4 regions of the Streptomyces sp. NPDC047079 genome follow, and region 3 is predicted to be linked to each of the others. Evidence: riboswitches for the same ligand, from Rfam matches in the RefSeq annotation. Region 3 holds a riboswitch; each other region holds the start of a gene.
The links. Region 3 has a riboswitch for S-adenosylmethionine ahead of ABZ823_RS26495 (amino acid ABC transporter permease). Riboswitches for the same ligand answer to the same signal wherever they lie in the genome.

Region 1 (7,216 bases), on a different contig from region 3:
GGCACGCCGCGCTGAGCGCCGACCAGGTGGTGCGGCATCGGCGGGCTGTGGCGTGGCCCGCATACCACTCCAGGCAGAGCATCCGGTGCTTGCCGACCCGAGTCATCGACGGAGTGACACGAAGCCAGTACGTGTCCAGGGCCTGGTCGAGCGCCATGCGGAGCAGTACGGCTGCGGCACGTGCGCGCAGGCCTGGACTGAGCTACCACGAGCGTGACAACGCCCACTGCGCGCCGACGGGTCCGCTCGGCAGCCGGGCCGTCACAGCGATCCTCGATGGCCAGCAGCGGTTCACGGCACTGAACATCGGCCTGTGCGGATCTTTCACCGCGAAGCTTCCGCGGCTGTGGGCCAACAACCCGCTCGCCTACCCGAAGAAGGCCCTCTACCTGAACCTCCTGCATAGCGGCCATGACGACGACCTGGGAGTCGAGTACGACTTCCGGTTCCTGACCCCAGAGGAGGCTGCGGCCGGGACCGAAAGTGGTGACGCCCGCTGGTATCGCGTTCAGGACATGCGGGAAGCGCGCGGCATCGGGGATGTCATCCGTGCTCTTCAGCAGCACGGTGTGGCGGACAACGTCACTGCCGGCGAGGTACTGACCCGGCTCCATGAAGTCGTACACGTCACTCCGACGGTCAACTTCTTCCTTGAGGAAGCGCAGGAGCTGGACAAGGTCCTCAACATCTTCATCCGGGTCAACGCGGGTGGCGCGGTCCTCTCCTATTCCGACCTGCTGCTGTCGGTGGCCACTGCGCAGTGGGGCGAGCGTGACGCCCGTGAGACCATCCATCGCCTTGTCGACGAACTCAATGGGGTCGGCCAGGGCTTCGCCTTCAGTAAGGACCTCGTCCTCAAGACAGGGCTGGTGCTGCTGGGCAAGGGTGACATCCGTTTCAAGGTCGACAACTTCGACCGCGAGACGATGACCAGCCTGGAGAAAAACTGGTCCGACATCGAAAGCGCTCTGCGCCTCGGTGTGGCACTGCTGGCCGACTTCGGGTTCTCCGGTGTCACTCTCACGGCCAACAGCGTCCTGATTCCGCTGGCCTACTACCTCCACCGCCGCAACCTGAGTGACAACTACCGCACCTCAGACGTCTTCAGGGATGACCGCACCGAGATCCGCCGATGGCTCCAGCGCTCGCTCATGAAGTCCGGCGTATGGGGCAGTGGCCTTGACCGTCTGCTCACCGGCCTCCGCGCGACCCTCGAAAAGGAGGGCGGACAGGGCTGGCCGACCGAGGCCATAGAACGGGAGATGGCGCGGCAGGGCAAGCCGCTCCGCTTCGAGCCGACCGAAATCGAAGACCTCCTTGACCTCAGGTACGGGTCCAAGCGGCTGTTCCCCATGCTCGCGATGCTGTACCCGGGCGTCGACACCCGTGACCACTTCCAGGAAGACCACATCTTCCCGCGCAGTGTCCTGCGGTCACGGGTCAAGCTGCGCAAGGCCGGTGTACCCGAGGACGCGCTTCCGCTCATCGAGGACCGCGCTGACAGGGCGGCCAACCTGCAGCTGCTCAGAGGAGGCGAGAACAATTCGAAACAGGCCTCCCTGCCGGCCGCTTGGTTGCAGAAACACTTCCGGTCGGAGGCCGAGCGCCAAAGCTGGTTGCGCGAGTACGACGCGACCGGCCTGCCCGAGGATGTGACAGGGTTCGTCGAGTTCTACGACGTACGACGTGAGCGCATGCGACAGCGCCTCGTGGACCTCCTGGACGTGAACAGCCGCACAGTCCAGGAGCCGATCCTTGTCACACCGGAGTCCGGGCAGACCGTTCCGGACGACGAGCCCGATCCGGGGAACGAGGGGCTGTAGCGCCGGGGAAGGAAGGCAGGCTGACTTGGCTGACGACAAGGATCGGCGCAGCAAGGTCCTCAGGACGGAAATCCAGGGTGCTTCATCGCACCTACTGATCATCGGAGACCGGGCCGCCCTGAGCTGGGTGGTGACCGAGCAGCGGATGGCGTTCCCCGCGGGGCGGGCGCAGGCGGCCCGGGCGCTGGAGGAAGGCGATGAGATCTTCCTCTACACCACCCGCGGCTGCTTCCGGAATCCGACGCGAGACCTCGGGCGGGTCGTCGGCCGGGGCACGATCGCCAGTCCGGTGCGGGCCCTGGACGAGCCGGTCGTCTTCGGCGAGCGGACCTTTCCGGAGGTCTGCCGCCTAAAGGTGTCCGGCCTGGCCCGCTGCCGTGAGGGGCTGGTCCTGCGCGACCTGGTCCCGCGCCTGTCGGTGTTCCCCGACCCGGCCACGTGGAGTGTCCGCATGCGGCGCGCGTCGCTGACGCTGCCCGTGGCTGACGCCGGCCTGATGCGTGCGGAGTTGGAGCCGTTGCTGCGCCCCTACGACGAGGCGGCCGAGGGCTACCGCTGGAAGGAACCTGTGTCGGGTTAGTCCGGAGCGTCGGACACCGGCCTCCGCAGGTCGGCGGAGCGCGGAGGGCCGGCGTTTCGCCTACTCCGGGGGCGTGGGGGTCTCGGGGGTGCGGTACATCGCCTGGACATCCAGCTCCAGCTGCACGGTCGGCCCGACGACCGCGATGCCCCGGGCCAGCATGGAACGCCAGTTGAGGGTGAAGTCCTCGCGGTGCAACTCCGCCTTAGCCAGTGCCGCGCAGCGCAGTTCCTGCTCGTAGCCGCCGTTCACCGTACCGAGGTACGTCGTGTCCAGGCCCACGGAGCGGCTGATGCCATGCATGGTGAGCGTGCCGTGCAGCGTCCACTTGGAGCCGCCGCGGTAGACGAACCGGGTGCTGGTGAAGTCGATGTACGGATGACGCTCGACGTCGAGGAAGTCCGCGGAACGCAGGTGGTTGTCACGGGTCTTGTTGCCCGTGGTGATGCTGGAGGCGTCGATACGTACCGAGGCCTGGGAGTCGGCCATGTCCGGTGCGATGCGGATGCCGCCGTCGAAACGGGTGAAGCGGCCGTGGACGTGTGCCATGCCCACGTGCTTGGCGATGAACCGGATCGCGGTGTGCGGCGGGTCGAACAACCAGGTGCCGGGCGGTGGGAGTTCCAGCTGGCGGGCGGGAAGCAGCGCGATGCGCGCGGGGGCGAGGACGGCTCCGGCGACCATGTCGACGTGCTCGCGGGCGGGTGTGAGCCCCTCCGCCGCAGCCATCACGCTGTAGGAGCCCGGCGGCAGGGTCACCATGAACAGGCCGTACGGGTCGGTGGTGCCGCACGTGACGACGCGGTGGCTGTCCAGCGCCGTCACCGTGACCTCGGCACCCCCCAGGGGCTGCCCCATGGGATCGACGACCTCGCAGGCGTATGCGCCCGCGCCGGCCGGCAGGGGTACGGAGAGGCCCGGCGCGGCACCGAAAGCGGTGCGGGAACGCCGACGCCGGAGCAGTCCGAGGGCCATGCTCTTCGCCTTTCTTGAGCCGTGTCACCACCGCGAACCTCGCGGACGTGCCGACGTCCACGGTTGCCAAGAGCTTTCCTGAACTGGTTGCAGGCGCGATGAGATCAACTTTTCAACGATCATAGAACAGGCGGTGCGGAGCGGTTCCTCGCTGATGTCGACGTGCGGCAACACACTCCAGCGCGTCCGACCACCCCAATGGCCGTATTCAGCGGGCCGTATCGCGACTCCTTGGCCTTGCGCTTTGCGCCGCTGCTGTGGCGAACGGCACCCAAAATTCCCCGAGGTGTACGCGGGGCTCGCCGCTCCATCACGCGGCCCACACATTGCCCGCACGTTGGGACGACTCAGAGCCGGGGCCAGAACGCGTGGGCGGGTTCGGGCGCCCGGCATGGTCCAGCCGCAGGCGCCGCATGGCCGCACGCCGCGTGCGTCCGCGACGCCCGCTCCGGCGTCAGTCGAGTCCCTCCATCTGCCGGGAACCCTGGGCGCTAGAGATGTCGATTTCCGCCCAGACGGTCTTGCCGCCCGGCGGGTACGGCTCCGTGTCCCAGCGGTCGGCCAGGGCGGTAACTAGGAGAAGGCCACGGCCTGTCTCACTGTCGGGCCATGTCCCGAAGTCGGTGACGGCTGACGGGATGTGGTCACCCCGAGCATCGGTGACCGCGATCCGCAGCAGGCCGCCCGTACGGTCGAGGCGGAGCGCCAGGCGGAAGTCTCGGCCCTGAACCCGGCCGTGCAGCGCCGCGTTGGCCGCCAGCTCCGCAACGATCTGCTCCGCGCGCTCGACCACGGACGGTGATACCTGCCAGGCCCGCAACTCCGCAGCCGTGAGCAACCGGGCGAGCCTTGCGCCGCGACGGGTGGAGGACAGCTGTTGCGCGAAAGTCCTGGCGGCGGTGGATGCGTGGGGAATGGTCACGTTCATGAGGGCCACCGTGGGGGGCACGCGGGGGCGCACGCCAGGGGAAGGGCCCGTACGCTGCGTGAGAGTACGGGCGCATCCCCTGGACGGTACGACGGTCAGCCGTCACTGAGCCGATGCGGCAACGCCAAGGGGCTGTCAGTAATGCTCCAGGTCCAGAAGGACGTAGCAGCGGGACCAGTTGACGGTCCACTCGCCACCCATCTCGTAACCGGCCTCCCGCACCTGCTCGGTCACCCGCTCCAGTACGCTCCGCAGCGCGTCCAGACTTCCGGCGTCCTCGAACATGCCGCTGGGCTCCGACACGGGTCCGCGGTACATCACATGCTCATCTCCCCAACGTGTCCCGACGAGCTCGACGGTGTGGGTGTCACCGTCGTTCTCGACCGACACGTAGTAGCTGATCTCGCCTGATTCCCCATTCGCGTCATTGCCGGAGGAATCCGCATCCGGGGTTTCGTTCGGGGAAGCTGCGGCATCACAAACGCAGGAGGACCACCAGAGACGCCAGGGCCCGACCGTGTCCCATCTTTCCGCGTCCAGCGTCCTCTGGGCGACTTCGGCGAGAAGGGCGAGTCCCCGGAGCGAGCGTCTGTCGAAGTCCGGTGGGAGCTCGCCGCTCAGGTCGAACGACGGGTCCTGCGCCATACCTCCGGGGAAGGCGTCCACGAGTTCCAGGAGGCAATCGTCGTCGCCGTGCTCCCACTCCTCAGGGTTGTCCACCTTGGCGTAGCGCTCCTTGTCCGCCTCGCTGCACCAGCAGAGACCAGGCACGCAGCAACACGTGCCGGTGGCTGTCTCGTCGGCCTGGGTGGCGTCCTCGGCAGCCTCAACCGCCATGGAAACCGGGACAGGTTCCTGGCAAGGAGAAGGTGAGGGCCGGCCCGGGGTGAGGCAGACCGCCTCCAGCCGTGCTTTTCCGATACGGCTGTTGCTCAGCCACTCAGGCACCTCGTCGCGGATGTCGACTGCCCGTGCCTGCAGTGGTTGGTCCCCGTTGCGGTAGAAGGCGATATCGCAGAAGCTGTCGAGCCATTCGTCGAAGAGCTCGTCGGTCCCCGGCCGGCCGAGGCCGCTCGACTCGGCCGTGCGGAACCGTGCCCGCGCGGCAGCGAGGTCGATGAGCGGAAGGCCTTCGCGGCCAGGCGATGTCTCGGAGGGAACGGGCATGTCAGTAGCCTCCCGGAGTCGAAGGACCCCGGTAGCGCTGTTGCCACACCCCGGTGATCTGCGGTTTCCCACGCATTTCGCGTGGCTCGGCCGTCACCCGGAGCACCTCGTCCAGGGCGGGGATGCCGTCCAGCAAGCCGGGACTTGGCGCTGGAACACACGACCGAGCGGGAAGCTAACACCCGCGTCGATCTTCCGCAACATCTCCCACAACCCTTTACTCCGGGGCGGGAGTCATGACATCTTGCGGCTCGGCCAACCGGGCGTCGCGCATGGCCGGGACAGCCGCCGGCCGACCATCTCGCCCACTGCGCGAGTGGCCTACCGGCCAGGACCACGCCCCCATGAACCCGTGGGGACGAGCACCGATCTCCCTGCACGACGTGTAAGGGGGTCCTTCGTTTCACAGGAGGCCCTTGTGCACGCCACCGACGCAACCGGTACGCCTCGTAACTGGGATCTCTACCGGACCGCGGTCGCCCACATCCGGTTCCAGGGCCGGACGGTACGAGTCGAACCGCGTCCCTGGGGCACAGCTGAAGGCTCTTTCCCGGAATCAGCCGGCAGCCGCACCGTCCACGTGATCACGGCCTGGAATCCCCGTGGGCGTACCGCTTCCGCCGACGACAACGCCCGCGCTCAGGGCCTGTTGGTCAACGAGATCCGCAGCCGTGCTCTCACCTGGTGGTCCGCCGAAGGAGGCGATGCGTGCGGCACGCACCGCGAGGAGAGCGTCGCCGTCGTCGGCCTCAGCGACGCTGCCGCGCGGGAACTCGGACGGCGTTTCGGCCAGGACGCGATCTTCGCCTGGACCCCCGACGCCTGGCGCGTGCTGGCATGCGACAACGAGGCTGCGGCTGTGAGCGGATGGGCCGCGTGCCAGAGCCGCCGGCTTGCATCGCTTCGCCCGAGCGGCGACGCCGAGCGCGACCGCTCGGACGGATCGTCGGAGCGGCACCTCGGCGAGAGCTGACATACACAGGAGATGAACCCATGGGCATGTATCCCATGCGCACGCCGGACCACTGCCCCCGCTGCGGCAGGAAGCTGGCCGGTCCGCCTGCCCAGCGGATCAAGGCCGACGGCTTCCCGGCGGAGGTGACCTACGAGACCGACCCGGTGTGCGGCGCGCGTTGGCACGTGTGGGACAAGACGTCCCCGCTGCGCCACTTGGCCTGTCCCTATGTGGAGGGCACGGGCTGACGCGGGCCGCCTCCGTACGGTGAGTCGGCGTACGGACACGTTCGGTGGACAGTACGAATTCGAGTTGGCCACGCTGGGGTGTCGATGCGGGGTTTGGTACGTGTGCACCTGGAGGTGGGCCTCGAATGACGACCGACAACGTCGAACCGGCGGCGGGAGCGGAGTGCGTACGGGAACCGGACCCGTCGGACAGCCTGCGGACGTTCGGAGCGGTCGTGCAGGCGCTGCGCGAGCATGCGGGGCTGAGCCGGGTGGAGTTCGGCGAGATCGTCCGCTTCTCCAAGCACACAGTGGAGTCAGTGGAGTTGGGGCGCCGGATGCCGGATGCGTCTTTCGTCGAGCGCGCGGAGGAGGCGCTGGGCAACACGGGGGCGCTGCGGAACTCGGCGCGGTTTCTGACTCGGGGGGAGGCGGGGCTGGCGGCTTGGTTCCGGCAGTGGGCTCGGCTGGAGCGTGTGGCGGTGAGTCTGTGTACGTATGAGTGCCGGTTGGTGCCGGGGTTGTTGCAGTCGGAGGGGTATGCGCGGGCGGTGTTCGAGG
Region 2 (7,216 bases), on a different contig from region 3:
ATCCCCGAGATCGCGGAGTCGATCGCCGCGCTGGACTCCGTCAGCGAGGTCTTCTCCGTCACCGGCACCTACGACCTGATCGCCATGGTCCGGGTGAAGGCCCATGACGACCTTGCGGACGTCATCCCCGGCCGGATCAGCAAGATCCCGGGCGTCCTCGGCACGGACACGCACGTCGCCTTCCGCACGTACTCCCAGCACGACCTGGAGGCGGCGTTCGCGATCGGGCTCGACAACTAGCTCGACGACCAGGCGATCGGGCTCGACAACTAGCTCGACGACCAGGCGATCGGACTCGACAACTAGCTCGACGACCAGGGGGTACGGCGACAGGGCCCGCGGTCACACCGCCGGGACGCACCGCCCGTCCTGCGTGCGGTACTGCCACCGGGCGCCGTCCCGGACCATCTCCCCGACCGCCCGGACGAAACGCTCCACGTGCTCGTCGGGCGTGCCCGCGCCGAAGCTGACGCGGATGGCGTTCAGGGACTTCTCTCCGGGGGCGGCCTCGGGGGCCCCGCACTCGCCCTGGGTCCCAGGGTCGCTGCCGAGCAGGGTGCGCACCAGCGGATGGGCGCAGAAGAGGCCGTCACGGACACCGATGCCGTACTCGGCGGAGAGCGCGGCGGCGAAATGGGAGCTGTTCCAGCCCTCGACGACGAACGAGAGGACGCCGACGCGGGGCGCGTCGTCACCGAACAGGGAGAGGACCGTGACCTCCGGGACCTGGGCGAGCCCTTCCCTGACCTTGCGGACGAGGTACTGCTCACGGGCGACGAGCGTGTCGAAGCCCGCTTCCGTGAGGGCCTTGCAGGCGGAGGCGATGGCGTAGGCGCCGATGACGTTGGGTGAACCGGCCTCGTGCCGGGCCGCGGTCTCGTGCCACTCCACGTCCACTCCCCCGTCCGTGCGCCGCGTGACCTTGCGGCTGGCGCCGCCGCCGGCGAGGTACGGCTCGGCCTCGCGCAGCCAGTCGGCGCGGCCCGCCAGCACGCCGGAGCCGAACGGGGCGTACAGCTTGTGGCCGGAGAAGGCGACCCAGTCGACGTCGAGGTCCCTCACCGACACGGGGTGGTGCGGGGCCAGCTGGGCGGCGTCCAGGACGATACGGGCGCCGTGGGCGTGGGCGGCCGCCGCAAGCTCGCGTACGGGCCACAGCTCGCCGGTGACGTTGGAGGCACCGGTGACACAGACGAGGGCCGGTCCGTGGGGCTCACGGTCCGCGAGGGCGCGCTCCAGGGTCCGTACGGCCTGCTGGGGGGTGCGCGGGGCGTCGAGGAAGGTGACGCGGGCGTCCCGCCAGGGCAGCAGCGAGGCGTGGTGCTCGGTCTCGAAGACGAAGACCTGGCAGCCGGCCGGCAGGGTGGCTGCGAGGAGGTTGAGCGAGTCGGTGGTGGACCGGGTGAAGACCACCTGGTCCTCCTCGCGGCAGTCGAGGAACGCGGCGACGGTCCGGCGCGCGTTCTCGAAGAGGTCCGTGGACAGCTGCGACAGGTACCCGGCGCCCCGGTGGACGCTGCCGTAGTACGGCGCGTACGCCGCCACGTCGTCCCAGACCCGCTGGAGCGTGGGGGCGCTGGCCGCGTAGTCGAGCGCGGCGTAGGTGACTTCGCCGCCGGTGACGAGCGGGACGCTGACATCCCGGCCCAGAACGGGCAGCGGGGCACAAACGGACTGGTCGACGGCAAGGGCGGAGACGGACATGGGTGCACTCCCGTGAAGGCGTAGGTGATCACCGCGCCGGACGGCGCGCAGGGCGGCGCGCGGCTGCGTCAACGGCACGGGAAAGGGTGAAAAGGGGGATGCGGAGGCGGGGCTCTGCGGCCCTAGCGCATTCGCTTGCTCACGGAAGGCTCCCTCGAACGACCAGGACCCCTGGCCCCACGCTCATCCCAAGCGTGCGAGGGGTCCGCGCTTGCCGCAGACCTCGCTGCCTGCGGCCCGGTCTTCACCCGGGGCACCCCGCCACGGACGGAGGGTTGCCGGACAGCCGGCCGGGGCCGAGTGGCTGTCGCTCATGACCTGGGCAGGACGCTACGTGAGGTGATCACCCGACCGCAACCTCTGTCCGGATGCCGGGACATACGGCATCCCTCCGCGCCGGTAGGGCGGGGGCAAGGGGGGACGGGGCGGGAACGTTGGGGAGCCCGGCCGGGCCGGGCTCCCCAACGCCATGGGGCACTACCGGTTGCTCGCGGCCACCCAGCGTTCCAGCGTCCGCCTCGCGGCCCCCGAGTCGATCGACTCCGCCGCCTTCTGCATCCCCGCGCGCAGCTGCTCGGTCAGCGGGGCCTGTGTCGGCTCCAGGGCAACCAGCGCCGCCGCGGAGTTCAGCAGCACCGCGTCCCTCACCGGCCCGGTCTCCCCGTTCAGCAGGCGCCGCGCCACGTCGGCGTTGTAGGAGGCGTCAGCCCCGCGCAACGCCTCCACCGGCACCAGCTCGATGCCGGCGTCCCGGGGGTCGAAGGCCTCCTCGGTGACCTTGCCGTCACGGACCACCCACACCCGCGACGTCGAGGTCGTCGTCAGCTCGTCCAGTCCGTCGTCGCCCCGGAAGACCAGGGACGAGTTGCCGCGTTCGGCGAGGACGCCCGCCACGATCGGCGCCATCCGCGGGTCCGCGACGCCCACCGCCTGCGCCTTCACGCGCGCCGGGTTGGTCAGCGGGCCCAGGACATTGAACGTCGTACGGATTCCGAGCTGGCCGCGCGCCGCGGCCACATGCCGCAGGGCGGGGTGGAACTTCACCGCGAAGCAGAAGGTGATCCCGGCTTCCTCGGCGACCTCGGCCACCCGCCGCACCGGCAGCTCCAGATTGACGCCGAGCTTCTCCAGCACGTCCGAGGCCCCGGACGCGGAGGACGCGGCCCGGTTGCCGTGCTTGACGACCTTGGCTCCCGTGCCGGCCACCACGATCGACGACATCGTGGAGATGTTCACGGTCCTCGCGCCGTCACCGCCCGTCCCGACGATGTCGACCGTCGGCCCCGGCACCTCGATGACGTTCGCGTGCTCGTACATCGCCCGGACCAGTCCGGTGATCTCCTCCACCGTCTCGCCCTTGGCGCGCAGCGCCACCGCGAACCCGGCGATCTGCGCGTCCGTCGCCTCGCCGCGCATGATGCGGTCCATCGCCCAGGCCGTGTCGTCCGCGCTCTGGTCACGGCCGTCCAGCAGCCCGTTCAGCACCTGGGGCCAGGAACGGCCCGCCGCGGTGTCGCCTCCAGCGGGGGTCACAGCGCTCATAAGCCGCTCCTGGGTCGATGTCCCGGTCGGGGACGCACGTTCCGAACAGGTCCACCCTATCCAGCCCGGGACACGGCAAAGGACCCCGTCCAGGAGGACGGGGCCCTTCGACCGTGGCGTGGCGCGCGCAGCGATCAGTGGTGGCCGTGGCCGCTCGTGATCTCCTTGTACTCCTCGACCGTGGGCTTGGGGATCTGGTTGTTCTCCCCGTAGTAGGCGTTGCTCAGCCTGGCACGCAGCTTCTCCGGGCCCTTGACCTTCCGCTCGACGCCGTTCTCGTCGACCGTCGGGCCGATCTCGGCCGGCTTGTACTGCTCGTGCGCCGTGAGCGTGTGCAGCTGCTCCTGGCTGAGCGGCTCGTGGACCTCGATGAACTCACCGTGCGGCAGCCGCTTGATGATGCCCGACTCACGGCCGTGCAGCACCTTGTCGCGGTCGCGGCGCTGAAGGCCGAGGCAGATCCGCTTGGTGACGATGAACACGAGCACCGGCACCACGAAGAAGGCGATGCGGACGAACCAGGTGATCGCGTTGATCGACAGGTGGAAGTGCGTGGCCCACAGGTCGTTGCCGCCGGCGACCAACAGCACGAAGTACCACGCGATCCAGGCGGCACCGAAGGCCGTACGCGTCGGCGCGTTGCGCGGGCGGTCCAGGATGTGGTGCTCGCGCTTGTCGCCCGTGACCCAGGACTCGACGAACGGGTAGACCGCGATCGCGACCAGGACCAGCGGGAAGATCATCAGCGGGACGAGCACGCCCAGGGCGAGCGTGTGGCCCCACAGGTTGATCTCCCAGCCCGGCATCGTACGGATGAGACCCTCGGAGAAGCCCATGTACCAGTCGGGCTGGGCGCCGGTGGACACCTGGTCCGGACGGTAGGGGCCCATGGCCCAGATCGGGTTGATCTGGGCGACCGCCGCGACGGCCGCGATGACACCGAAGACCAGGAAGAAGAAGCCTCCGGCCTTGGCCATGTAGACCGGCAGCAGCGGCATGCCGACGACGTTGTTGTTCGTCTTTCCGGGACCCGCGAACTGCGTGTGCTTGTGGTAGAAGACCAGGATCAGGTGGCCGACCACCAGGCCGAGCATGATGCCCGGCAGCAGCAGGATGTGGATCGAGTAGAACCGGGCCACGAAGTCGCCGCCGGGGAACTCGCCGCCGAAGAGGAAGAACGACAGGTACGTGCCGACGATCGGCACGGACAGGATCGCGCCCTCCATGAAGCGGACACCGGTGCCGGAGAGCAGGTCGTCCGGGAGCGAGTAACCGGTGAAGCCGGTGAACATGCCCAGGACGAACAGCAGGAAGCCGAACAGCCAGTTGATCTCACGCGGCTTGCGGAACGCGCCCGTGAAGAACACGCGCATCATGTGCACGAACATGCCGGCGAGGAAGATCAGCGCCGCCCAGTGGTGGATCTGCCGGATCAGCAGACCGCCACGGACGTCGAAGCTGATGTGCAGCGTCGAGTTGAACGCCTCGCTCATCAGCTGACCCTGGAGCGGCACGTAACTGCCGTGGTACACCACCTCGTTCATCGAGGGGTGGAAGAACAGCGTCAGGTACACACCCGTGAGGATGATGACGATGAAGCTGTAGAGGCAGACCTCACCCAACATGAACGACCAGTGGTCGGGGAAGATCTTGCGCATGTTCGACTTGGCCAGGGAGTAGATCCCCAGGCGGCCGTCGGCCCAGTCGGCGAGGCGCTCGCCGGCCGGTGCCCCTCCGCGCGAAGCGGACTCATTGCTCGGTGTAGTGCTCATCCGCGCTCCCAGAAAGCAGGACCGACGGGCTCTTCGAAGTCGCCGAGCGCCTCGAGGTAGCCGTCCGCGTTGACGCCGATGCGCAGCTGCGGCAGGGCGTGACCGGCCGGGCCGAAGATGACCCGGGCACCGTCGGAGAGGTCGAAGGTGGACTGGTGGCACGGGCAGAGGACGTGGTGCGTCTGCTGCTCGTACAGGGAGATCGGGCAACCGACGTGGGTGCAGATCTTCGAGTAGGCCACGATGCCCTCGTGGGACCACTCGAGTTCCTTCTTGTCCTTGATGTTCTCCGGCTGGAGCCGGACGAGCATCAGGGCCGCCTTGGCGATCTCCTTCTGGAAGTCCTCGTTGGTCTCCTCCAGGCCCTCGGGCTTGGCGAAGGTGAGGGAACCGACCGCGACGTCCGACGGGCGCATCGGCTGGTTCGTGTTCATGTTGACGATGAGCCTGCCCTTGCGCCACATCGTGTGGCGCAGCTTGGTGCCGGGCAGCGGACCGAGGTCGCGCAGCAGGAACAGGCCGGAGAGCGGCACCAGGGCCAGCGCGCCGAACATCGTGTTCCGGATCAGCGTACGGCGGCCGAGCTGCGACTCCTTGGCACCCTCCTGGAAGTCGGCGAGGACCTTCGCCTTGACCTCCGGCGGGGCCTCGATCGGGTGACGCTCGTCGGCGACCTCGACGTCGGACATCAGGGTGCGGGCCCAGTGGACCGCGCCCGCGCCGATCGCGAACAGCGCCACGCCCAGCGTCAGGCCGAGCGCGAAGTTCATCGCGCTCAGGTGCCCGATCGGGAAGACGTAGATCGACCTGTCGTTCGGGATCGTGACGTACGAGGCGATGAAGCCGAGGGTGGCCAGCATCGACACGGTGAACAGCATGGCGACCGTGCGCTCGGAGCGCTTGGCGGCCCGCTCGTCGATGTCCTGGACCCGGTGCTCGTGCGGCGGCAGGCCCGGGTCGGCGAACGGGTTCTCCTCGTCCGCGACGGCTACGGCACCGTGCTCGGTGTCCTGCTCGGCGGGCAGGTTCTCTTCGGGAATGTCTTGGCTACTCATGACTTCTTGGCCTTTGCGGTCCGAGCGGCGACCCAGACGGCGACCGCGATCAGCGCGCCCAGTCCGAAGATCCAGGCGAAGAGGCCCTCGGAGACCGGGCCGAGACCGCCCAGGTCGAGACCGCCGGGGTTCTCGGTCTGGTCACCGTTGACCGCCTTGAGGTAGGCGATGATGTCCTTCTTGTTCTGCTGCGACAGCGTGGTGTCCGGGAAGGACGGCATGTTCTGCGGGCCCGTCTGCATGGCCTCGTAGATGTGCTTGGGCTCGACGCCCTCGAGGCTCGGCGCGAACTTGCCGTGCGTCAGGGCGCCGCCCTTGCCGGTGAAGTTGTGGCACTGCGCGCAGTTGGTGCGGAAGAGCTCGCCGCCCTTGGCGATGTCGGCGCCCTCGGGGCTGTAGTCGTTCTTCGTCGGCACGTCCGGGCCGGCGCCGAGCGAGGAGATGTACGCCGCGAGCTGGTCGATCTGGGCCTGCGTGTAGATGTTCCTCTTCTTCGGCACCTGGGCGCCCTGGGAGGTGGCGGCCGGCATACGGCCGGTGCCGACCTGGAAGTCCACGGCCGCGGCGCCGACGCCCACCAGGCTCGGACCGTCGGAGGTCCCCTGACCGCCGGTGCCGTGGCAGCTGGCGCAGCCCACCTGGTAGAGCTTCTTGCCCTCCTCGATGGCGAGGGACTGGGAGGTTTCATCGGCCTGCGCCTTGCTCGCGGGCGCGAACGCGGCGTACAGCCCCCCAGTGGCCGCCAGCGCGAGGAGTAGGACGACGACAGCCGCCAGCGGATGGCGTCGTCGTGCGGAGAGCTTTTTCACGGATTACCCCGGTGTCAGGATCTTCTGCGTCGATGCTTCTGGAAATGGATCGGATCGTCGCGGGCGATCGGTTCTCCCCGTTCGGGTGACCTTCCGCCGCGGCCGAAGGCCGACTACCTGATCATGTAGATCGTGGCGAAGAGGCCGATCCAGACGACATCGACGAAGTGCCAGTAGTAGGACACGACGATGGCGGCGGTCGCCTGCTCGTGGGTGAACCTCCGCGCCGCGTAGGTGCGGCCGAGGACCAGCAGGAAGGCGATGAGACCACCCGTCACGTGCAGGCCGTGGAAGCCGGTGGTCAGGTAGAACACCGAGCCGTACGGGTCCGAGG
Region 3 (7,216 bases):
AGGGGAGGTGTGGTCAGAGCACCTTGCTCAGGAAGTCCCTCGTCCGCTCGTGCCGTGGGCGGTCGAGCACCTGGTCCGGCGGTCCCTGTTCGACGATCCGGCCGCCGTCCATGAAGACCACCCGGTCGGCGACCTCACGTGCGAAGCCGATCTCGTGGGTGACGATGACGAGGGTGGTGCCGCCGCGGGCCAGGTCCTTGATGACGGCGAGCACCTCGCCGACGAGTTCGGGGTCGAGGGCGGAGGTGGGTTCGTCGAAGAGGATGACTCCGGGGCGCAGGGCGAGCGCGCGGGCGATGGCCACGCGCTGCTGCTGACCCCCCGACAACTGCCGGGGATAGGCCCGCTCCTTGTCGGCGAGTCCGACCCGCCCGAGCAGGTCGCGGGCCAGCTCCTGGGCGTCCGGCTTGGTCAGTCGGCCGGTCGCCACCGGGGCGGCGGCCACATTGTCCAGCACGGTCAGATGGGGGAAGAGGTTGAAGTTCTGGAAGACGAATCCGATGCGGCCGCGCTGGGCCAGGATCGCCCGCTCGCTCAGTTCCTTCAGGCGGTCGCCGTGCCGGCGCACGCCGATGGGCTCGCCGTTCACGCTGACGTAGCCGCGTTCGGGCTTCTCCAGGTGGTTGATCACCCTCAGCAGGGTCGACTTGCCGGAGCCGGACGGGCCGAGGATCACGGTCACCTCGCCCGGCCGTACGGTCAACTCGATGCCGTCCAGCACCCGGTGGGCGCCGAACGACTTGTGCACGTCGTGGACCTCGACGGCGGCGGGGCGGGTGCCCGGTGTCCCGGTGGTCATACGGCGGCCTCCTCGCGCGCGCGTTCCCGCAGGTCGTGAAGACCGTTGCGGAGCTTCTGGAAGGGGGTCGGCGGCAGGGACCGGGTGGCGCCGCGGGCGTAGTGCCGCTCGACGTAGAACTGGACGACCGACACGAGGCTGGTGAGGATCAGGTACCAGACGGTGACGACCAGCAGCAGGGGGACGATGTCGCCGGGGTAGGTGCTGCCCATGGTCTGCGCGGAGCCGAACAGGTCCAGCAGCGAGACGTAGAACACCAGCGAGGTGCCCTTGATCAGGCCGATCAGCTGGTTGACGTAGTGGGGGATGATGGATCTGAGGGCCTGCGGAAGGACGATCCTCTTGAACTGGTAGCTCCTGGGCAGCCCGAGTGCGGCGGCCGCCTCGTGCTGGCCCTGGTCGACGGAGAGGATGCCGCCGCGGACGACCTCCGCGGCGTAGGCCGCCTCGTTCAGGCTCAGACCGACGACGGCGACGACCATGTCGGTGGCGAGCCGTGACTCGTCGAAGGTGAAGAAGGCGGGGCCGAAGGGGACGCCGATGCTCAGCGTCCTGTACAGCGCGCCGAAGTTGTAGAGGAAGATCAGCACCACGATCAGCGGTATGGAGCGCAGCGCCCATACATAGATCCAGCTCAGCCCGCGCAGCACGGGGCTTTGTGACAGCCGGGCCAGCGCGAGGAGGATTCCGCCGAGCAGCCCGAGCACCGCGCTGAACGCGGTCACTTCGAGGGTGATGAGCAGTCCGTCGAGGAGGGTGGGGCGCAGAAACCAGTAGGTGAAACGGTCCCACTGGTAGAAGGGGTTGGACACCAGTCCATGGACGAACTGGGCCATCAGTACGAGCACGACGGCGGTGGCGATCCAGCGGCCCGGCCGGCGCAGGGGCAGCACCCGCTGGGCCCTCGGGGGCCCCGCGGCGGTCTCGTCGGGCGGCGACGGGGCGAGGGACACGGCGGCGCCGGGGGATTCACTCATGGCAGGCTCCAGCGGAGTCGGACGCCCCGGGGCGGCGCGCGCCGCCGCACGACCGGGCGGCGGGGACCGCCGGGAGTGAGGGGGCGTGGGAGGCGCACGGGACCAAGGGCGGGACGGAAACGTGGGCGGACCGCGGCGGCGGTGCGCGTCGGGGATGCGGAACGCCGTCAGGCGTGGCGGCGGGCAGAGCCCGGGGTGGTACACAGTGCGCTGTTGACGCGGAGCAGGTCGACGGAACGGTTCGCGCACAGCAGGACGCAGCCCCGGGGCCGCGGAGCGGCTGTCCTCGAAGCTGCGTACATCACTGCCACCGTCACTGTTCCGGGCCCGGGGGCCACGCGCTTACCGAAACGTCATCCGGTCGGGTCGTCACCTGGGGCACCCCACCGCGGTGCGAGGGTTGCCGGTCAGCCAGCCAGGGCTTGTCGCCGACGCTCATGACCTTTCTGGCCGTAAGTTAAGGCAGGCGCCCCGAGCGCTGTCAACGGGCGTCCGTCACGTGATACGTGGCGCGGCGCGCCGCGCGTCCGTCAACAGGGCCGTGCCGCCGTGCCCTCGGGAAGGTGCGCCGCCCAGTCCAGGATCTGCACCGCAGCGCCCGCGGCCTCGAGTCCGCGACAGTGCGCGTGATGCCGGCGGGCGATGCCGTCGAGGTCCAGGTGTGGTCCGAAGGCGGGGTGGGCGGCCAGCCGGCGGGCGTAGGACCACAGGTGCGGGTGGTCGGCGACGCGATGCACCGCGGCCGCGTCCAGGTGCCAGCGGTGCACGGTGTCGAGTTGCACCAGGCTCACCCACAACTGCACATCGGCGGCGCTGAGTTGTTCAGGCAACAGATACCCCTGACGGGCCAGCCGCCCGTTGAGTGACCCCAGGGTGCGCAGCAGCGAGGTGAGCGCGGCGTGCCGCTCCTCCTCGTCGGCGTCGGCGCGTCCGGCGCGCTGGGCGGCCGCTTCGATGCCCTGGGCGCACAGGCGCTGGACACCCTCGATCTCCGCGTCGGCGCCCTGGGGGTAGAGCGCGGGGCGGCCCGCGCCGAAGCGGTGGGCCAGGTCGCGCATGATGTCGGAGGCATGGGTGCTGACGATCCGGCCCGACCAGTCGTCGCTGAGCACCGGCGCCACGGCGGCCGCGGAGTAGCGATGGGCGCTCGCCTCGTACAGGGGGCGCAGTGCCGAGTGCTCGCCCCTGGGCCCGTCGGGCACCGCGGGCAGCAGGGTCACGGGGAGGACCTCGTCGAGGCCGAGCAGGCTGTGGGTGATGGCGATCCGCAGGGACCGCGGACAGGACAGGGACAGGTGGAGGCGGTAGCGCCGCGGTACGGCGTAGTGGCCGCTGCGGGCGTCACGGCCGATCCTGCCGCGGAAGGCGGGGGCGGGTTGGGCGGACGGGAGCGCGGTCAGGGCATGGGCGGACATGTCTCTCCCCGGGGTTGGTTGCGCGAAGGTGCGAGGGGGCGGCCCACGGGCGGGCGGGGCTCCCCGGCCGCCGGGCGACGGGGTGGGGCGCGGGCCCGGCACCGCCGGTTCAGCGCAGGGGACCGGATGCGCTGCAGACACGCAGCAGATCGATGTGACGGCGGGAGGTCAGAAGGAGGGACCGCCGGCGTGTGCGGTGCGCACGGCCGTTGACCGGCTCCAGGCGTCCCATGCTTCCCTACCCGTTCACTAGGAAATCCCTACTGGAGTGTCGATCGGGCTCCGGTCCGCGTCAAGGGGCGGTCCGCGGAGTGAGAGGGCCACACGCGCGGGACGATTGCGGTCTCCGGGTGACGGCAGGACCGTGCGTGTTCGCCGCGCCTTGACAGTGCCCGATGTGAGTGATTGGCTACTCACATGCCGAAGGATCGCCCCCGCCAGTTGTCCACCGCCGAGGAGCGCCGCGATACCGTGCTGCGCACCGCGATCGGGGCGTTCGCCGCGCGGGGCTACTTCGGCACCACCACGGCCGAGGTGGCCAAGGCGGCGGGCATCTCCCAGGCGTACGTCTACCGGCTCTTCCCCAACAAGGAACTTCTGTTCGTCGCCGTGGTCGAGCACTGCTTCGTACAGGTGCGGGCGAGTCTGGAACGGGCGGCCGCCGAGGCCCGGGGCAGCTCCCCCGAGGTCGTGCTGTCGGTCATGGGCGATGCCTACGCCAAGCTGATCAGCGACAACGACCTGATGCTGATCCAGCTCCACGCGCAGGCCGCGGCCGTCTCGGAACCCGCGGTGCGCGAGGCCGTCCGGCAGGGGTACGCCCGGCTGGTGGAGTACGTCCGAGGCGCATCCGGCGGCAGCGAGAGGCAGATCCAGGACTTCTTCGCCGTGGGCATGCTCTGTCACCTGATCGTGTCCATGGGGGCCGACGAGGTGGAAGCCCCCTGGACGCGGACTCTGGCGGCAGGAATCACCCACTACTGACGGCTCCAACGAGCGCCAGGACTACACCTGGGCGGTACGGAATCGGAAAGCGCCCGTTCAGCCGCCCACCGTCAGCCAGACGTATCCCCCGTCCCGGACCAGTCTGAGCGCGATGTACGTGCATCCGGGGCAGCATGCGGTCAGTCCCGGCTCCGGCCCGTAGACATGGAGTTCGGCGAGCGGGCCCGACCGCGCGCACTCGGGACGGCGCCACCAGGCCGTGGTGGGTTCCACGGCGAGGATCTCCGAGAGCGGGCCGGCAAGGCAGTTGCCGTCGAGGTGCGCGGTCGCGTCCGCCATGATGGGCCTCCGGTGCGGTGGGTTACGGCGGTTCAGCCGAAGCGTTCGGTACGGATGGTGGCCGGGTCCCGTCCCCCGTCGACCAGCAGGTTCCCGACGGTCTCGACGAAGGCGGTGGGCCCGCAGACGTAGACGGGGCCGGTCCGCCCGAGCCCGGCGGTCGAGACGTCGAGGTCGGCCGGGGTCACGCGGCCGGGTGCCCGCGTGGCGCCCGGCGGGGCCTTGCGGGTGTACACGATGCGGACGTCCAGGTCGGCGTGCCCGTCGGCCAGGTGGTCGCGGTACCAGACATCGTCCGGGGTGCGTACGGAGTACAGCAGGTGGAACCGGGCTGCCGGACCGCGCCTCGCGATGGGCGCGGACCATCGCGGCCAACGGCACCACACCGGAGCCCCCGGCGACCAGCAGCACGGGTTCGCTCTGTTCGGGCCGCCATACGAACCAGTTGCCGAGCGGCCCCCGCACCTCCACGTCCGTCCCGAGCGGCAGTCCGTCGGCCAGGTAGGGCGAGACCTCCCCGTCCGGCACGGCCTGGACGCCCAGCTCGATGCGGTCCCCGTCGGCCGGTGCGGCCAGGGAGTAGCTGCGTACGGCCTGGTAGCCGTCGTCGGCGGTAAGTCGTACGTCGACGTGCTGGCCCGGCAGATGGCCCGGCCAGCCGGGCACGTCGAAGACGAGGGAGCGGGCGGTGGCGGTCTGGGCGTGCCGCTCGACGAGCCGTGCCCTGCGCCAGGCGATGGCCATGGTCAGTCGCCCCAGTTGCGCTGCTCACGCTACTTCGCGCAGCCGCGCCCGGAACTCGCCTCCGATTACGAGGTGGAGTTCGAGAAGGCGGTTCGTCTGCTCATGGAGAACGGCTGGGGTTTCCGCCTCCATGCCACCTACGACGAGACCATCCGGCGTGACCTCGCGGTGTTCGAGAAGCTCGCCGCGGAGGGGCTCTTCCCGGCCGGGAACCGCTGGCTGTTCGACCACGCGGAGACGGTCTCCACGGACAGCATCGACCGTGTCGTGGCCCTCGGTGGCGCGATGTCCGTGCAGAACCGTCCCTCCTTCCAGGGCGACGCGTTCGTACGCCGATACGGCCCCGGTGCCGCCGCGGCCGCCCCGCCGGTCCGGGCCATGCTGGACCGCGGCCTGACGGTGGCCGCCGGTACGGACGCCACCCGTGTCTCCACGTACAACCCCTGGGTCGCACTGCACTGGCTGGTCAGCGGCCGCACCGTCGGCGATCTGGTGCTGCACCCGGCGTCGTCCCGCGTCGACCGGGAGACCGCACTGGCGATGTTCACCCGCGCGGGCGCCGCGCTGACCGGCGAGGAAGAGGTCAAGGGGGTGCTGCGTCCCGGCTGCTACGGGGACCTCGCGGTCCTGTCCGACGACTACTTCACCGTGCCCGAGGCGGACAACAACGGAAGGAACCCGGCATGCGCGGGCTGCTGACTGACGCCTACCACACGCTGGTCCCGCCCCGGGGAGACCGCCACGGCCCGTTGCCTCCCCTGCTGCTGACCCTGACCGTGGTGACGGGCCTCGTCGACGCCGTGAGCTACCTCGCTCTCGGACACGTCTTCGTCGCCAACATGACGGGCAACGTGGTCTTCCTCGGCTTCGCGCTGGCGGGTGCCGCGGGCCTGTCCGCACCGGCCTCCGTCGTCTCGCTGGCGTCGTTCCTGGTGGGCGCGCTCGCCGGCGGACGGCTCGGCACGCGGTACGCGGCGCACCGGGGCAACCTGCTGAAGACGGCCACGGCCGTGCAGACACTCCTGGTGGCCGTCACCGTGGCCGCCGCCGCGATCAGCGACGGCAAGGTCACCACCGGTGTCCAGTACACCCTGATCGTCTTCCTCGGCCTCGCCATGGGCCTGCAGAACGCGGTCGCCCGGCGCCTCGGCGTCCCGGACCTCACCACGACCGTCCTCACGCTGACCCTGACCGGGCTGGCCGCGGACTCGGCTCCCGCGGGCGGTGCCGCACCCCGGCCGGGCCGCCGGATCCTGTCAGTGGTGGCCATGTTCCTCGGCGCCTTCGTCGGAGCCCAGCTCCTGATGCACACCCACCTCGTGCTCACGTTGGGACTCGCCCTGGCACTGCTCGCGGTCACCTCGGTGGCCACGCACCGCCTCTCGTCCGGCGACGCCGACTGGATCCGGGCGCAGTCCTGAGGCGAGGGCCGCCATCACGGCCGGTACAACGGGTGGCATGCGGAAGTCCCCCCCGTCGAGGGGGACTTCCTCATGTCCGTCTCAGCCCGGGCGACCACGTCTCGCCCATTGCGCCACAGCAACACCTCGTTCGTCTGTGTGGGAAACGACTCTGAGAAATCCGTTCCGCCGGTCACACGATGCGGATTCCTGGACCCGTGGCCGCGGGGCCATTCATCGAAAATGGCAGTTCGACGAACCAGCCGAATGCAAACCGCTCCCACCATTAGCACGGCGGGAGCGGCAGGACGACTTCTGCGCGGCTTTGTGCACTATGGGCACACAGAGAGTGCCTGGGTGGACAGACCGCCCGGCCGGCGGCCGGGCCGCGGGGCGGTCAGCGGAGTTCCGTGTCCAGCCAGGTGAGGATTTCGGGCGTCACCGGGTCGGTGATGTCGGCGAACTCTTCATGGTTCTTCACAAACTTCGCCACGTAGGGGCAGACCGGAACGATGCGCTTGCCCAGGGTGCGCACATCGGTGAGCGCCTCCTGGACCAGCTGGGACGCCAGGCCCTGTCCGGCGAAGGCCTCGTCGA
Region 4 (7,216 bases), on a different contig from region 3:
TGGCCTCACCGACCCGGTCCTTCTTTGTCACTCTCACCTTCAGAGTGCTAACGCCAATGATTAGCACTCGCCCCCCGAGAGTGCAAGGTGCGCCCGCGGAGCGGGCTCGTTGAGGGGTGGCGGTCGGGTGACGGGCGGGCGCAAGGTGCGCCCGCGGAGCGGGCCCGCCTCAGGAGTGGCGGTCGGGTGACGGGCGGGGCAGGGGCGCGCCCCAGGTGCGCCCTCCGCGGACAGACCGAGGGGCTCGTACCCCAACGGGATACGAGCCCCTCGACACGTCGAACAGTTCAGTCGTCGGCGCGCAACCTCAGCCGGCCAGGCGGACCATGTCCGCCTGCGGCCCCTTCTGACCCTGCGAGATCTCGAACTCGACCCGCTGGCCCTCTTCCAGGGTGCGGTAGCCGTCCATCTGAATCGCGCTGTAGTGGACGAATACATCCGCACCACCGTCGACCGCGATGAAGCCGTACCCCTTCTCCGCGTTGAACCACTTGACGGTGCCCTGAGCCATGCCTAACTCCCCTATTACTGGCCCTTGCACAGATCCACACCTCGCGGATCCGGGTCAGACCTCACCCCCCAACGGTTGGGGGCGTGCGCCGGAACGCGTCGACCGCGGCTGAATGTATCTGCCCAACTGCCGTCTGCAACAGGTCAATCGGACGAGAAATCCGGGCATGACCGGTCGGGAATGTACGGAGAATTCACTCTAATTCAGGGCAAGTCGGGCCCGGCAAATGGAACGAATGGCGCAAAAACCCTGCCTACTTTGGCTACTTCTTGTCGGGTAGGCGGCAGGGACTCCGGGGTGTCCGACCGGGAAACCGGGAGCGGCTTCCCCAACTGTACCTCGCTCAACCATGCAGAATTGCCCCCTCCGTTTCTCTCACGGAGAGGGCAATTCGATGAACTCTCAGTGTTCTCGTTACTGTGGGTAACGGTCACACGGGGGTGAGTGGCCGTCAGCCGCCCGCGACCGCCGGGATGATGGAGACGCCCGCGCCGTCCGGCGTCACCGTGTCGAGGCCCTGCTCGAAGCGGACGTCGTCGTCGTCGACGTACACGTTGACGAAGCGACGCAGCTTGCCCTGGTCGTCGAGGACTCGGGCGGCGATGCCGGCGTGGTTCTTGTCCAGGTCGGCGATGACCTCGGCGAGGGTCGCGCCCTCGGCGGCGACCTCGGCCCGGCCTCCGGTGTAGGTGCGCAGGATGGTGGGGATGCGAACGGTCACGCTCATGCGAGGCCAGCCTCTCGGAAGGAGTCCAGGGTCGGACGGATCGTCGCGGTGAGGCCGGTGCCCGCCACCGCGTCCAGGGTCTTGAGACCGTCCCCGGTGTTGAGGACGACGGTCGTCTTCGTCGGATCGAGCACACCGCTCTCGATCAGCTTGCGCGTCACGCCCACCGTCACACCGCCCGCCGTCTCCGCGAAGATGCCCTCGGTGCGGGCGAGCAGCTTGATGGCGTCCACGATCTGCTCGTCCGTCACGTCCTCCACGGCCCCGCCGGTGCGGCGCGCGATGTCGAGGACGTACGGACCGTCCGCCGGGTTGCCGATCGCCAGCGACTTGGCGATCGTGTCCGGCTTCTGCGGCCGTACGACGTCGTGGCCCGCCTTGAACGCGGTGGACACCGGCGAGCACCCCTCGGCCTGCGCACCGAAGATCTTGTACGGCTTGTCCTCGACCAGCCCGAGGCCGATCAGCTCCCGCAGCCCCTTGTCGATCTTCGTGAGCTGTGAGCCGGAGGCGATCGGGACCACGATCTGGTCCGGCAACCGCCAGCCCAGCTGCTCGGCGATCTCGTACGCCAGGGTCTTGGACCCTTCCGCGTAGTAGGGACGCAGGTTGACGTTGACGAAGCCCCATCCCTCGCCGGCCGGGTCGCCGATCAGCTCCGAGCAGAAGCGGTTCACATCGTCGTAGTTGCCCTCGATGCCGACGAGGTCGCCGCCGTAGATCGCGGCCATGACGATCTTGCCCTGTTCCAGGTCGTGCGGGATGAAGACGCAGGAGCGCAAGCCGGCCCGGGCCGCCGCGGCGCCCACCGCGCCCGCAAGGTTGCCGGTGGAGGAGCAGGAGAGGGTGGTGAAGCCGAAGACGCGCGCCGCCTCGAGCGCCTGGGCGACCACGCGGTCCTTGAAGGAGTGCGTCGGGTTGCCGGAGTCGTCCTTGACATACAACCCGCCGGTCACGCCCAGCTCTCGCGCCAGGTTGTCGGCCTTGACGAGCTTGGTCCAGCCCGGGTTGAGGTTCGGCTTGTCGGCGACGTCCGCCGGGACCGGGAGGAGCGGCGCGTAGCGCCAGATGTTCGCGGGGCCGGCCTCGATCCGCTTCCGCAGCTCCTCGGTGTCGTAGCCCGAGAAGTCGTACTCGATCTCCAGCGGGCCGAAACACTCCTCGCAGGCGAAGACCGGGCCGAGGGGCACCCTGTGACCGCACTCGCGGCAGGACAGGGCCGCGGCCGGGCCGAGGCTCACGGAGTCGGTGGTGCTTCCAACTGTCTGCACAGCCATGTCAGGCGAGGCCCTCTCTCCTCATCTTCCTCACGACGCATCTCGCCGCGAGACGGATTTGGCACCTTCCCTAGCCGGGAGCCTCGCGGTGGAAGACGAGAACCGGCTGGAGGGTTGCCGGGGCTTCATCGGGCCGTGTCCCTCTGCCCCTCTGGATGAGCTGTATGCGGTTGTTTCACTGGTGATAAGCGGCGGCGACCTCCGACATGCGATGGTCACCGGCGTTGTTCAAGACTGTAACCGAAGGCCTGGACAGTTGAGACAGTCGTCCGAACCGCGAGATGGATCACCGAATGTGAGGAGCGCAGACCGTGCTGGAAGAAGTCGAGCGCTGGCTGAGCACCCGCTCCTGGTCCGTGACCGATCGCCCGCTCCACCAGATCCTGGCCGCCAAACGCACCTCGGGCTCGTCGGTCAGTGTCGTGCTGCCCGCGCTCAACGAGGAGGAGACGGTCGGTGAGATCGTCGCCGTGATCCGCCACGACCTCATGCAGCAGGTGCCGCTCGTGGACGAGATCGTCGTCGTCGACTCGGGTTCCACGGACCGCACCTCCGAGGTCGCCGCGGCGGCCGGCGCGACGGTGGTGCACCGCGACGCCGTCCTGCCGCGCATCCCGGCCGTGCCCGGCAAGGGCGAGGTGCTGTGGCGCTCCCTCCTGGTCACCCGCGGGGACATCGTCTGCTTCGTCGACGCGGATCTGAGGGAGTTCTCCTCGGACTTCGTCTCCGGGATCGTGGGCCCGCTGCTCACCGACCCGGGCGTGGACCTCGTGAAGGCGATGTACGACCGGCCCCTGGCCCTGGCCGGTGAGCGCGCCTCCGGGACGACCGCGGCGGGCCAGGGCGGCCGCGTCACCGAGCTGATGGCGCGCCCGCTGCTCAATATGCACTGGCCGCAACTGGCCGGTTTCGTGCAGCCGCTCGGCGGCGAGTACGCCGCCCGCCGCTCCCTGCTGGAGCGGCTCCCGTTCCCGGTCGGCTACGGCGTGGAACTGGGCATGCTGGTCGACGCCCTGCACCTGGTGGGCCTGGACGCCCTGGCCCAGGTCGACGTCGGCGTGCGCATCCACCGCCACCAGGACGGCCAGGCGCTGGGCCGCATGGCCGCGGCGATCTACCGGACCGCACAGCTGCGGCTGGCCCGTGGCCATCTGGTCCGCCCCGCCCTCACCCAGTTCGAGCGTATCGAGGGCGGCTTCGAGCCACGGACGTACACGGTGGACACGGAGGAGCGCCCGCCGATGGCGGAGATCGCGGAGTACGCCGACCGGCGGGCGGCCTGAGCCTTCCCCGCGGAGGGAAACGGTCCGCCGCCGCGACGCCACCGCGTTGTGCTGCTTCGCATACGGCTGAAGGGAACGTTTGAGCGTTTTCGGCTCGGGCTAGGTTTGGTGGCATGGCTTCGAATGCGGCTTCCGTTCTGGTGGCGTCCAACCGCGGCCCGGTCTCGTACGCGCTGGACGAGACCGGCCGGCTCACCGCCAAGCGCGGCGGGGGCGGACTGGTCTCCGGCCTGTCGGCGATCGGCCCCGACGCGGACGCGGTGTGGGTCTGCTCGGCGCTGAACGACAGCGACCGGGAGGCGGTACGGCAAACGGGCGGCACGCTGGACCCGGCCGACACCGGCGGTCAGCGCGTACGGATGCTCGACATCGACCCCCAGGTGCACGCCGACGCGTACAACGGCATCGCGAACTCGGTCCTGTGGTTCGTGCACCACATGCTGTACCAGACGCCGCTGGAGCCTGTCTTCGACGCGGAGTTCCGGCGGCAGTGGGCGGCCTACGAGACGTACAACCGGGCGTTCGCCGAGGCGCTGGCCGAGGAGGCGGCCGAGGGCGCGGCGGTCCTGGTGCAGGACTACCACCTCACCCTGACGCCCCGGATGCTCCGCGAGCTGAGGCCCGACCTGCGGATCGGCCACTTCTCGCACACGCCGTGGGCGCCGCCGGAGTACTTCCGCCTGCTGCCCGACGACATCGCCGCGCAGGTGCTCGGCGGAATCCTGGGCGCGGACCGTGCGGCGTTCCTCACCCAGCGGTGGGCGGACGCGTTCACGGAGAGCTGTCACGCGGTCCTCGGTCCGGGCATCGCCTCGGGCACCCGCATCGGTGTCCACGGGCTGGGCGCGGACGCCGAGTTCCTGCGCGAGCGGGCGCACCGGCCGGACGTGGCCGAGCGGATGCGGACCCTGCGCGAACAGATCGGTACGGCCCCCGACGGCAGGCCCCGCAAGTCGATCGTGCGGGTGGACCGCACGGAGCTGTCGAAGAACATCGTGCGCGGGCTGCTGGCGTACGAGGAGCTGCTCGAGTCGCATACGGAGTGGCGGGAACGGGTCGTCCACGTGGCGTTCGCGTACCCGTCCCGCCAGGACCTGGCCGTCTACCGCGACTACACGGCGGAGGTGCAGCGGGTGGCGGCGGAGATCAACTCCCGTTTCGGCACCGCCGGGTGGACTCCGGTGGAGCTGCACGTCAAGGACGACTTCGCGCGCTCGCTCGCCGCGTACCGGCTGGCGGACGTGGCCCTCGTGAACCCCATCCGGGACGGCATGAACCTGGTCGCCAAGGAGGTCCCGGTGGTCTCCGACGAGGGCTGCGCGCTGGTGCTGTCGCGGGAGGCGGGGGCGTACGAGGAACTGGGCGAGGACGCGCTGACCGTCAACCCGTACGACATCGTGGGCACGGCTCAGGCGCTGCACGAGGCGCTGTCGATGGGGCCGGGCGAGCGCGCGGAGCGCACGAAGCGGCTCGCCGCCCAGGCCACGGCGCTTCCTCCGGCCCGGTGGTTCCTGGACCAGCTGGCCGCGCTGGAGGGCTGAGGGCCGCTTCTGCCGCATACGGGCGGTCCCAGGGCGCCGGGGCCGCCGCGGCCGAGCTGCGGGCCGCGACGGCACGAGCGCCCTGTCCGTGGTGCGCCCCTGTCCGCTGTCAGGGGCGCTTCACCCGAGCCCGCCCGCCAGGGCCCGCAACAGCCCTACGACCCCTTCCGGGCCGTCGACCACCAGGTCCGCCCTGTCGGCCAGTTCCGTGACCTCCTCGCTGCCGCTGCACACCAGCAGGCCGGGCACGCCGTCGGAGCGGAGTTTGTCGACGGCGGCGAAGGCGGGGAGGTCGCCGAGGTCGTCGCCCGCGTACATGACCACTCCGGCGCCGATCTCGCGGACGTGGTCCAGCAGGGCCACTCCCTTGTCCATGCCCGGCGGGCGCAGCTCCAGGACCATGCGGCCGGGCTCGACGATCAGGCCGTGGCGGGTGGCGAGGTCGGCGAGTGGTTCGCGCAGGGCCTCGAAGGCGGCCTGTGGATCATCGGCCCGGCGGGTGTGCACGGCGACGGCCCGCCCCTTCTCCTCGATCCAGGTGCCCCGCCAGGCACCGATCTCGTCGAGGAAGCCGGGGAGTTCCGCGCGGACGGCGGCGACGCCGGGGTGCGGGGCGGGGGCGCTGACGGTGCCGGTACGGGCCTCCCAGCGTTCGGCGCCGTAATGGCCGAGGACGACGAGGTGGTCGAGGCCGGGCACCCCCGCGAAGCCGCCGTGGCGGACGGCGACGCCGGCCGGGCGGCCGGTGACGACCGCGACGGAGGCGACCTTGGGGGCGAGCGCCGCGAGGGCGGGGACCGCGTCCGGGTGGGCGCGGGCCTGATCGGGGTCCGGGACGATCGGGGCGAGCGTCCCGTCGAAGTCGAAGGCGAGGACGGCCCGCTCGGGCCGCGTGAGGATGGCGTCGAGACCGTCGCGCCCGGCCGCAGTGGCGGGCGTCGGCAAGGAGTCCGTGTGGCTGCCCATGCAACGACCCTATCCGCGCGGCACCGGATGCACGCCTGCCGCAGCCCTGCGGGTCCGCTCGCGCGTGGCTGGCGGCGCTGTCCGACCGGCCCCGTCAGCGTTCTGTGCGGCGGACCTCGCGGACACGGCGGAGGCGGTTGACGGTGACCGGGGCGTGGGCGAGGGCCCTCGGGTCGTCGAGGAGGGCGTTGAGCAGCTGGTAGTAGCGCACGGGGGCGAGGCCCAGCTGCTCCCGGATGGCCCGCTCCTTGGCCCCCGGCCCGGAGAAGCTGCGCCCCTCCAGCGCGAGGACGGCCTTTTCCCGGGGATTGAGCTGTTCCATGGGGGAACGGTAGCCCCAGGGGCCGACAGAGCGGACCGCTCAGCCGGCCGCGCTGTCCGCCGTCACCGCCGCCCGCTGGATCTGGCCCAGGATGGCCGACGGGCTGCCGCCCGGGTCGACCGCCTTGCCGATCTGCTTCTTGATGTTCGCGCTGACGCCCGCCCAGGACGTCTTACCGACCGGGTACAGCTCCGAGCTCGGCAGCTGCTCCAGGAAGGGCTCCAGGTCCGCGTCCCTCGACGACGCCGCCATCGTCTCCTGCGCCGAGTTGGTGACCGGCAGCAGGTCGTACTCCCGTGAGAAGTCCAGCACGTTCTTCTCGTCGTACACGTAGTCGAGGAATGCGCGGATCTGGTCCTTGTGCCGGTTCTGCTTGAAGGCCGTCATCCAGTCGGCCACGCCCATCGCGGACTTCGCCCGGCCGCTGACCCCCGGCATCGGGACCATGCCGAACTTCACGCCCTTGTCACGGGCCATCTTCATCAGGGAGGGGTGGCCGTTGAGCATGCCGACCTCACCGCGCGTGAACGCGGCGAAGGCGTCGGCGCGGTTGAGCCGGCCGGGCGCCACCGGACCCGTCAGCCCCTTG

Region 1: it holds a riboswitch for S-adenosylmethionine, as region 3 does, so the genes downstream of both, ABZ823_RS15660 (hypothetical protein) here and ABZ823_RS26495 (amino acid ABC transporter permease) in region 3, are expected to answer to the same signal.
Region 2: it holds a riboswitch for S-adenosylmethionine, as region 3 does, so the genes downstream of both, ABZ823_RS11660 (aminotransferase class V-fold PLP-dependent enzyme) here and ABZ823_RS26495 (amino acid ABC transporter permease) in region 3, are expected to answer to the same signal.
Region 4: it holds a riboswitch for S-adenosylmethionine, as region 3 does, so the genes downstream of both, thrC (threonine synthase) here and ABZ823_RS26495 (amino acid ABC transporter permease) in region 3, are expected to answer to the same signal.

What each region holds. Positions count from the first base shown of each region.
Region 1 covers NZ_JBEYUZ010000010.1:10,989-18,204, forward strand. Annotated here, with positions in the region: gene ABZ823_RS15635 (hypothetical protein) at 1-157, opposite strand, end outside; gene ABZ823_RS15640 (DUF262 domain-containing protein) at 156-1,823, shown strand; gene ABZ823_RS15645 (hypothetical protein) at 1,849-2,403, shown strand; gene ABZ823_RS15650 (YceI family protein) at 2,464-3,378, opposite strand; gene ABZ823_RS15655 (ATP-binding protein) at 3,833-4,306, opposite strand; gene ABZ823_RS15660 (hypothetical protein) at 4,442-5,473, opposite strand; SAM riboswitch class IV at 5,529-5,638, opposite strand; gene ABZ823_RS15665 (DUF3293 domain-containing protein) at 5,892-6,446, shown strand; gene ABZ823_RS15670 (hypothetical protein) at 6,467-6,676, shown strand; gene ABZ823_RS15675 (helix-turn-helix transcriptional regulator) at 6,802-7,216, shown strand, end outside.
Region 2 covers NZ_JBEYUZ010000006.1:164,648-171,863, reverse strand. Annotated here, with positions in the region: gene ABZ823_RS11665 (Lrp/AsnC ligand binding domain-containing protein) at 1-240, shown strand, start outside; partial or broken gene ABZ823_RS11660 (aminotransferase class V-fold PLP-dependent enzyme) at 303-1,704, opposite strand; SAM riboswitch class IV at 1,907-2,023, opposite strand; gene trpD (anthranilate phosphoribosyltransferase) at 2,182-3,246, opposite strand; gene ABZ823_RS11650 (cytochrome bc complex cytochrome b subunit) at 3,381-5,018, opposite strand; gene ABZ823_RS11645 (Rieske 2Fe-2S domain-containing protein) at 5,015-6,073, opposite strand; gene ABZ823_RS11640 (c-type cytochrome) at 6,070-6,882, opposite strand; gene ABZ823_RS11635 (heme-copper oxidase subunit III) at 6,996-7,216, opposite strand, start outside.
Region 3 covers NZ_JBEYUZ010000028.1:17,535-24,750, reverse strand. Annotated here, with positions in the region: gene ABZ823_RS26500 (amino acid ABC transporter ATP-binding protein) at 14-799, opposite strand; gene ABZ823_RS26495 (amino acid ABC transporter permease) at 796-1,776, opposite strand; SAM riboswitch class IV at 2,110-2,219, opposite strand; gene ABZ823_RS26490 (glutathione S-transferase C-terminal domain-containing protein) at 2,307-3,191, opposite strand; gene ABZ823_RS26485 (TetR/AcrR family transcriptional regulator) at 3,609-4,175, shown strand; gene ABZ823_RS26480 (DUF6510 family protein) at 4,233-4,475, opposite strand; partial or broken gene ABZ823_RS26475 (FAD-binding oxidoreductase) at 4,508-5,219, opposite strand; partial or broken gene ABZ823_RS26470 (amidohydrolase family protein) at 5,253-5,876, shown strand; gene ABZ823_RS26465 (YoaK family protein) at 5,903-6,640, shown strand; gene ABZ823_RS26460 (GNAT family N-acetyltransferase) at 7,017-7,216, opposite strand, start outside.
Region 4 covers NZ_JBEYUZ010000012.1:55,462-62,677, reverse strand. Annotated here, with positions in the region: gene ABZ823_RS17800 (cold-shock protein) at 308-511, opposite strand; gene ABZ823_RS17795 (MoaD/ThiS family protein) at 963-1,238, opposite strand; gene thrC (threonine synthase) at 1,235-2,515, opposite strand; SAM riboswitch class I at 2,534-2,677, opposite strand; gene ABZ823_RS17785 (glucosyl-3-phosphoglycerate synthase) at 2,827-3,798, shown strand; gene ABZ823_RS17780 (trehalose-6-phosphate synthase) at 3,912-5,339, shown strand; gene otsB (trehalose-phosphatase) at 5,460-6,305, opposite strand; gene ABZ823_RS17770 (DUF3263 domain-containing protein) at 6,400-6,627, opposite strand; gene ABZ823_RS17765 (extracellular solute-binding protein) at 6,667-7,216, opposite strand, start outside.